Regions from separate parts of the Pseudomonas sp. MHK4 genome, predicted to be linked through region 1. Evidence: predicted binding sites of a transcription regulator. Region 1 holds the regulator's gene; each other region holds the start of a gene.
The links. The regulator sigma-54, encoded in region 1, starts transcription at its own class of promoters, with help from an activator protein. The targets are predictions, from matches to a motif close to ANTGGCATNNANNTTGCTNT.

Region 1 (2,204 bases):
GAACGCCGCCGCGTGGAAATCGCCCGGGCACTGGCCACCAACCCGAAATTCATCCTGCTCGACGAACCGTTCGCCGGTGTCGACCCGATTTCGGTGGGCGACATCAAGCAGATCATCCATCACCTCAAGGCCAAGGGCATCGGGGTGCTGATCACCGACCACAACGTCCGTGAAACCCTGGATATCTGTGAAACCGCCTACATCGTCAACGATGGCCAACTGATCGCCGAAGGCGACGCTGAAACCATCCTGGCCAATGACCTGGTCAAGGAAGTGTACCTGGGGCACGAATTCCGTCTGTAAGCGTCGAGGTGTCCGGCGGGTCGACCGAGCGCCTGGCGCAATAAAAAATCAACCTTTTTTTATTGTTACAGCGCTCTAGGCAAACGCCGCAGTTTCAGGCATATAATTTGCTTATGTTTGGCGCTTCGGCGCCCTGTAGTGGATGGCGCATGTGCGCCGGCGAATAAGGTGTTAAGCCCCTGCCATGAAACCATCGCTAGTCTTGAGAATGGGCCAGCAGCTGACGATGACACCGCAGCTGCAACAGGCCATCCGCCTGCTCCAATTGTCGACCCTGGACCTGCAACAGGAAATCCAGGAGGCCCTGGAGTCCAATCCGATGCTCGAGCGCCAGGAAGAAGGCGACGACTTCGACAATTCCGACCCGCTGGCCGACAACGCCGAACACAAGCCCAGTACCGATATCCAGGAGCCCTCCTACCAGGAAACCGCCCCAACCGTCGATAACCTCGAGGAAGGCGACTGGAACGAGCGCATCCCCAACGAACTGCCGGTCGACACCGCTTGGGAAGACGTCTATCAGACCAGCGCCAGCAGCCTGCCAAGCAACGATGATGACGAGTGGGATTTCACCACCCGCACATCGGCGGGCGAGAGCCTGCAAAGCCACCTGCTGTGGCAATTGAACCTGGCACCGATGTCCGACACCGATCGCCTGATCGCCGTGACCCTCATCGACTGCATCAACAACCAGGGTTATCTGGACGAGACGCTGGAGGAAATCCTCGAAGCCTTCGATCCGGAACTCGACATCGAACTGGACGAGATCGAAGCCGTCCTGCACCGCATCCAGCAATTCGAACCCGCCGGCATCGGAGCACGCAACCTGGGCGAATGCCTGCTGCTGCAATTGCGCCAGCTGCCCGCCAAGACGCCTTGGCTGGCCGAAGCCAAGCGCCTGGTCACCGACTACATCGACCTTCTCGGCAGCCGCGACTACAGCCAGCTGATGCGCCGCATGAAGCTCAAGGAAGACGAACTGCGCCAGGTGATCGAACTGGTCCAGAGCCTCAACCCGCGCCCAGGCTCGCAAATCGAGTCGACCGAAGCCGAATATGTGGTTCCCGACGTGATCGTGCGCAAGGACAACGAGCGCTGGCTGGTCGAACTCAACCAGGAATCGGTGCCGCGCCTGCGGGTCAACGCCCAGTATGCAGGCTTCGTTCGCCGGGCCGACACCAGCGCCGACAACACCTTCATGCGTAATCAGTTGCAGGAAGCCCGCTGGTTCATCAAGAGCCTGCAAAGCCGCAACGAAACCCTGATGAAGGTGGCCACGCAGATCGTCGAGCACCAGCGCGGCTTCCTGGAATACGGCGACGAAGCCATGAAACCGCTGGTGCTGCATGACATCGCCGAAGCGGTCGGCATGCACGAGTCGACGATTTCGCGGGTGACCACGCAGAAATTCATGCATACCCCTCGGGGCATTTATGAGCTGAAATACTTTTTCTCCAGCCACGTCAGCACCTCCGAGGGCGGAGAATGCTCGTCCACGGCGATTCGCGCGATCATCAAAAAACTGGTGGCGGCGGAAAATCAGAAAAAGCCGTTGAGTGACAGCAAGATCGCTGGTTTACTGGAGGCACAAGGCATTCAGGTGGCTCGCCGCACCGTCGCCAAGTACCGCGAATCCCTGGGGATCGCGCCTTCGAGCGAACGCAAGCGGTTGATGTAGGGCCACGCCACAGCGTTCCAGTGGCAGATCATCTGGATCTGCCGCTTTATGCACTGGCAACGAAGGAGAAGCTGTATGCAAGTCAACATCAGTGGACACCAACTGGAAGTGACCGAACCTCTTCGCTCCTACATCGGCGAAAAACTCGAACGATTGGAGCGACATTTCGACAAGATCACCAACGTGCAGGTCACGATGACGGTCGAAAAGCTGAAGCAGAAAA
Region 2 (2,204 bases), on a different contig from region 1:
GCAGGGCCGGTCAGGCTGGATGGCGTGACACCGGCGAGGAAGGCCTTGCCCATGCCACCGAAGAACGAGTTGAAGTTGACGACGCCCTGTTCCATCCCGGTGGTGTCGAACGCGATGCTGTAGCCATAGATGACCCACAGGACGCTGATCAGACCGGTAATGGCGAAGCACTGCATCATCACGGAAAGAATGTTTTTGGAGCGAACCATGCCGCCGTAGAACAGCGCGAGGCCGGGAATGGTCATGAACAGCACGAGAGCTGTCGAGGTTAACATCCAGGCGGTGTCGCCGGAGTTGAGGACTGGGGCCGCCACTTCGTCTGCCGCCAAAGCAAGGCTGGGCATTACGATGGACAACAGGGCTCCTAGCCCTGCGAATTTACGCAGAGTCATTTTGTTTTCTCCTGGGGCGTTGGGTTTGTGGCGGCTTAGATTGCGTCGGTATCGGTTTCGCCGGTACGGATGCGAATCGCCTGTTCCAGATTGACCACGAAGATCTTGCCGTCACCGATCTTGCCGGTGTTGGCCGCCTTGGTTATCGCCTCGATAACCCGGTCAAGATCCTTGTCGTCAATGGCGACATCAATCTTCACCTTTGGCAGGAAATCGACCACGTATTCCGCGCCGCGATACAGCTCGGTGTGACCCTTCTGCCGACCAAAGCCTTTGACTTCAGTAACGGTAATGCCCTGCACGCCGATCTCGGACAACGACTCGCGCACGTCGTCCAACTTGAACGGCTTGATGATGGCAGTGACTAGCTTCATGAAAACTCTCTCCCGAATTTGGTGGACTTGCCCCAGGAAAACAAACCCGTCTCAAGTCTAAGCGCAGTGCCTGGCTTTGTAACGCATCGTCGGCCCTACCTGCCCGTCCGACGCCAGCTAACCGCTCCTTGCGAAACACTCCCCGCGTTTCGCCTGGCGCACTGCATTCGTCACAGCGACTGCATCAGTGCATGGGTCATCAGCATCTAAGCAGAAAGCTTGCCATCTCCACAAAACGCATAGTTTTCAAGCCTTTGCCAACAGATCGCGACCACTTCACGACAACACCCAACGCGTTACGCACAACAACGGTGCGATGCCGTCCGTCCGCATGCGCGAAAAGCGTGCATCCCTTGCCCGCCGGATTGACTATAGACACTGCGTGATACACTGCCCGCCATTGCTACCAGGACATTCCCCCATGCTCGCGCCCAAAGACTTCCTCGACGCCCTGACAGGCACCGCCTCCCGCCTCTTCAGCGGCGACACGCCTCTGCCGAAAAGCGAAATCGAAAGCCAGTTCAAGGCGTTGCTGCAGAGCGGGTTCAGCAAGCTGGACCTGGTGAGCCGTGAAGAGTTCGATAGCCAGATGGTAGTGTTGGCACGTACGCGGGCACGGTTGGAGGCTCTTGAGGCGAAGGTTGCGGAAATGGAAGCGAAGCTCTCTCCACCAACCGAATAAACACCGCAATCCCTGTAGGAGCTGCCGAAGGCTGCGATCTTTTGATCTTAAGCCCCGCAAAAATCCCGGCAACTTCCTACAAACATCACACCGCCGTCCGATTGCGTCGTCCATAAGCCGGTCTCTATGCTCATCCCCTGGTGAATGTTCAGCACTGGGTTTGGCGACCTGGAAATCCCCGACGCAAAGCGACCACATTCGAACAGGGATTTTTCCCCTCTCGAGCTATGGCGGCCGTGCGTGGGAGACCTTCGGGTCTGCCGGATTTCGGGGTACTCCGGTTCGCCAACCCGCGCACAGATCGTAATCGTAATATCCCGTGAAAGTTTGTCCGCATTACCATTTCACCAATCTCCTCTCCCCCGTCTACCCTTGAAAAACCCGCAGGAAGCGGCCTCCGTCATTTCAAGGAACGACCATGTCCCTCTCCATCGTCCACAGCCGCGCCCAGATTGGCGTGGATGCGCCCGCTGTCACCGTTGAAGTCCACCTGGCCAATGGTTTGCCATCGCTGACCATGGTTGGCCTACCCGAGGCGGCGGTGAAGGAAAGCAAGGACCGGGTGCGCAGCGCGATCATCAATTCGGGGCTGCAGTTTCCGCCTCGGCGCATCACGCTGAACCTGGCGCCGGCGGATTTACCCAAGGATGGTGGGCGCTTCGATCTGGCGATTGCCCTGGGGATTCTCTCGGCCAGCGTGCAGGTGCCGACGCTGACGCTCGATGATGTGGAATGCCTGGGGGAGCTGGCGCTGTC
Region 3 (2,204 bases), on a different contig from region 1:
CAGTTGTTTTGCCTGGTCCTAAATAGAACAGGCCCCGACACGAATGCCGGGGCCTGTAATGGCCACATCCTTGTGGCCGGTCGCATGAACTTCTCAGTTGCGGCAAACGTATGACTCAGCCCGTCCACCGCGCCTTCTCCCAGTCCAGGCGAGAAGTCTTGCCTTATTCGGCTTTCAGGCCGTCAGCGGAGACCGCCTTGACGCCTTTGATTTTCTTGGTGATCGCTACAGCGGTAGCTTTCTGGGATTCCGTTACCGCAACGGTGGACGACAGGGACACAACACCTTTGTTGGTTTCCACTTTGATATCGGTACCAGGAATGCCTTTTTCGGTGACCAGGTCAGTTTTGACTTTGGTAGTGATCCAGGTATCTGAACCCGCTTCGGCAGCCTGATTCATCTCATTCGCCGCCAGGGTCATCGGAGCCTGGGTGGCTTGAGTGGTCTGGGCAAATGCAGCGTTGGCCATGGTCAGGGTCAGCGCGGTAGCAGTAGCGGCGGCAATAGCGAACTTCTTCATACGAGTAACTCCTGTTTTTCTGGAAAATCTGCCGATTGTCTTGTCGGCAGGATTACTGGAGATATTGCGAACGCTGTGCCAACTTTGAAACAGATGAAAATTACTTATAATTCAACAAGTTACAAAATCAGTCATTTTTCGGAATCATGCAAAATGCATGAGTTGGAAATTATCTACATGCAAGTTGCGGGTTTTAACAAAGGCCTAAGGCCATGAATTTCCGGAAGTTTTCTCAAATACTCGAATGCTGTGAACGGCGAATAAAAAAATACCCCGCACAGGCGGGGTATCAGGCAATAACGGGATGATTCAAGCCTTCGGGGCAACGCCCGTACAGCCTTTCGGTGCGTATTCCTGGTCGACGGTGGTGGCACATGTCCAGCCTGTCACCGTACGCGAAAGTGTGATGGTCTTATTCAGCACCTGAGCCGGGGCATTAAGGATCGTGCAACCGATAGCTCCGGTACCATCAGTGGCTTTGCCGCTGGCCGAGGTGGTGCAGTTGGACGTCGAGGCAACGCCGCCGACCTTGGACAAATCAGGGTCGTCGCCTTGATTGATCACATCCTCGAACGCCACCTTCAACGCCGATATCTCGGCCAGCCCCGCCGTTACCTTGGCCCGCGCCTGATACTTGGAGTAAGCCGGTATCGCAAACGTCGCCAGAATCCCGATGATCGCCACCACGATCAGCAACTCGATCAGGGTAAAACCTTTTTGATTGTTCAAGGACAGCCTCCGTGCATGAGTTGAAATCTCATGATCTGCACCTGCAGCAGCACAGCCCATGCCAAGCCCGGCGCGCCCTGTTCGCCGGGGGGTAGCGACGCCATGATGCCCTTCCCACCCCCAGGAACCGCACTATCTGACACTTTTCGTCACCTCGACAGCGCTGTTGGGTTCCTCCGATTGACTAGGCTATAAGTCGATTCCCGAGGAACGCATCGGCACATTCACGATCTATGAGCCGGTCGGCTGCGATCAACGCATCGGCGGTTACAAAGGGCTGAACATGGCAGGCAAGGCAGCAAGCACCAGCGTGTACAGCTGGGAAGGCACAGACAGGAAAGGCGCGAAGGTGACGGGCGAGTTGAGCGGCCAGAACCCGGCGTTGATCAAGGCGCAATTGCGCAAGCAAGGCATCAACCCCGGCAAGGTGCGCAGGCAAACCACGTCGTTGTTCAAGCTGGGCAAACGCATCAAGCCTCAGGACATTGCCCTTTTCACCCGGCAGATGGCGACCATGATGAAAGCCGGCGTGCCATTGCTGCAGTCCTTCGACATCATCGGTGAAGGCTTCGACAACCCGGCCATGCGCAAGCTGGTCGACGAGGTGAAACAGGACGTGGCGGCGGGCAACAGCTTCGCTGCAGCCCTGCGCAAGAAGCCGCAATACTTCGATGAGTTGTACTGCAACCTGGTAGACGCCGGGGAACAGGCCGGCGCGTTGGACACCCTGCTGGAACGGGTGGCGACCTACAAGGAAAAAAGCGAAAGCCTCAAGGCGAAGATCAAAAAAGCCATGACCTACCCGCTGATCGTCGTGTGCGTGGCGATCATCGTAAGCGCCATCCTGCTGATCAAGGTGGTGCCGCAATTCGAATCCGTATTCAAGGGTTTTGGCGCCGAGCTGCCGGCCTTCACCCTGATGGTCATCTACCTGTCGCAATTCATGCAGGCATGG
Region 4 (2,204 bases), on a different contig from region 1:
GCCTGGAACCAGACGCTTGTAGGAGTTGGTAGCCGGGTTGGTGAAGCCGTTCAGGGCCTTACCGTGCTTGATGATGCCGCCGATGAAGTACAGGGCGGTATCGGACAGGCCGGCATAACCTTCGCCAGCGAAGGTGTTCTTGCCTTCTTTCCAGATGGACATGTGCACGTGCATGCCCGAGCCGTTGTCGCCGTACAGCGGCTTAGGCATGAAGGTAGCGGTGCGGCCGTAGGCGTCGGCAACGTTGTGCACGACGTACTTCAGGGTTTGGGTTTCGTCGGCTTTCTTCACCAGGGTGTTGAACTTGACGCCGATTTCGTTCTGGCCGGCAGTTGCCACTTCGTGGTGGTGAACTTCGACGGTCAGGCCCATTTCTTCCAGCGCGTTGCACATGGAAGTACGGATTTCGTGGTCGTGGTCGAACGGTGGCACCGGGAAATAGCCGCCTTTGACGCCTGGACGGTGGCCCTTGTTGCCGCCTTCGATGTCCTGGTCGGACATCCAGGAACCCTGTTCGGAGTAGATCTTGAACATGGAGCCGGAAATGTCGGACTTGAACTTCACTTGGTCGAAGATGAAGAACTCTGGCTCTGGGCCGGCGAATACGGTGTCACCGATACCGGTGGCTTTCAGGTGCTCTTCGGCGCGCTTGGCGATCGCACGTGGGTCGCGGTCGTAGCCTTGCATGCTCGAAGGCTCGATGATGTCGCAGACCAGGATCAGGGTCGGCTCTTCGGTGAACGGGTCCAGGACAGCGGTGGAATCGTCCGGCATCAGGATCATGTCGGAGGCTTCGATGCCTTTCCAGCCAGCGATGGACGAACCGTCGAACATCTTGCCGACTTCGAAGAAGTCATCATCCAGCGCATCGCGAGCCGGCATGGTCACGTGGTGCTGAGTGCCTTTGGTGTCCGTGAAGCGCAGATCAATCCACTTGACGTCATGATCTTTAATGAGTTGAACCGACTTCGACATAGTGTCCTCCGGGTGGCTTAGGGCTGGTAGTGGATGCCCTTAATAGTTGGTGATGCCGGCGCGAATACTCTGCCAAGGCAACCTGCCTCACAAGGGAGCAAATTGCATGCCAGTGCCCCACCATGGGTTTTTTGCCCCAATTTCACGCTTATAGAGGTGCAAAGCGTATAAATGCGGAAAATAGCGCCCCTTAATGTAGCGCCTGATTCACAAAATGACCTGTTTTGGTGCGTGCAAAACCTTCTGCACATAAACTGGTTAAACCTTGAGCAATTTCCGCTATAATCCGCGCCCCCCTTTTTCGGCAGGCCTTGCGCGCGCTGTTTCCATGAAATTAATCGTAAAAGTCTTTCCCGAGATCACCATCAAGAGCCGCCCGGTACGGATGCGTTTCATCCGTCAATTGGCCAAGAACATCCGTGCCGTGCTCCGTGACCTGGACCCGGCTGTGGTGGTGAACGGTGTGTGGGACAACCTCGAGCTGGAAACCCGTGTCAGCGAGCCCAAGGCCCTGAAGGAGATGGGCGAGCGCCTGAGCTGCATGCCGGGCATCGCGCACTTCCTGCAGATCGACGAGTACCCGCTGGGTGACTTCGATGACATCGTCGAAAAGTGCAAGCAGCACTACGGCGACGCACTGGCCGGCAAGATCTTTTCGGTACGTTGCAAGCGCGCCGGCAAGCACCCGTTCAGCTCGATCGATATCGAGAAATATGTCGGCAGCCAGTTGCGCCGCCAGTGCGGTGCCGCCGGAATCGACCTGAAAAAGCCTGAAATCGAAGTCCGCATCGAAGTTCGCGACCAACGGTTGTTCGTGATCCACAGCCAGCACAACGGCATCGGCGGTTATCCGCTGGGTGCGCTGGAGCAAACGCTGGTCCTGATGTCCGGTGGCTTCGATTCCACCGTCGCGGCCTACCAGATCATGCGACGCGGCCTGATGGCGCATTTCTGCTTCTTCAACCTGGGCGGACGTGCCCACGAATTGGGCGTAATGGAAGTCGCGCATTTCATCTGGAAGAAGTACGGCAGCTCGCAACGCGTGTTATTTGTCAGTGTGCCGTTCGAGGAAGTGCTGGGAGAAATTCTCGGAAAAGTCGATAACAGTCATATGGGCGTAGTATTGAAGCGTATGATGTTGCGCGCTTCCTCACAAATTGCCGACCGACTGCATATCGAGGCACTGGTCACCGGTGAGGCGATCTCCCAGGTATCGAGCCAGACGCTGC

Region 2: the regulator sigma-54 is predicted to act here: its motif matches at 974-993, upstream of glnK (P-II family nitrogen regulator).
Region 3: the regulator sigma-54 is predicted to act here: its motif matches at 1,296-1,315, upstream of ACYP2Q_RS20025 (pilin).
Region 4: the regulator sigma-54 is predicted to act here: its motif matches at 1,070-1,089, upstream of glnA (glutamate--ammonia ligase).

What each region holds. Positions count from the first base shown of each region.
Region 1 covers NZ_BAAIAK010000007.1:151,005-153,208, forward strand. The annotation lists gene lptB (LPS export ABC transporter ATP-binding protein) at 1-303, shown strand, start outside; gene ACYP2Q_RS19010 (RNA polymerase factor sigma-54) at 488-1,981, shown strand; gene hpf (ribosome hibernation-promoting factor, HPF/YfiA family) at 2,057-2,204, shown strand, end outside.
Region 2 covers NZ_BAAIAK010000003.1:272,475-274,678, reverse strand. The annotation lists gene ACYP2Q_RS09885 (ammonium transporter) at 1-392, opposite strand, end outside; gene glnK (P-II family nitrogen regulator) at 428-766, opposite strand; gene ACYP2Q_RS09875 (accessory factor UbiK family protein) at 1,188-1,448, shown strand; gene ACYP2Q_RS09870 (YifB family Mg chelatase-like AAA ATPase) at 1,867-2,204, shown strand, end outside.
Region 3 covers NZ_BAAIAK010000008.1:36,712-38,915, forward strand. The annotation lists gene ACYP2Q_RS20020 (BON domain-containing protein) at 164-520, opposite strand; gene ACYP2Q_RS20025 (pilin) at 830-1,249, opposite strand; gene ACYP2Q_RS20030 (type II secretion system F family protein) at 1,533-2,204, shown strand, end outside.
Region 4 covers NZ_BAAIAK010000004.1:170,518-172,721, forward strand. The annotation lists gene glnA (glutamate--ammonia ligase) at 1-975, opposite strand, end outside; gene thiI (tRNA uracil 4-sulfurtransferase ThiI) at 1,304-2,204, shown strand, end outside.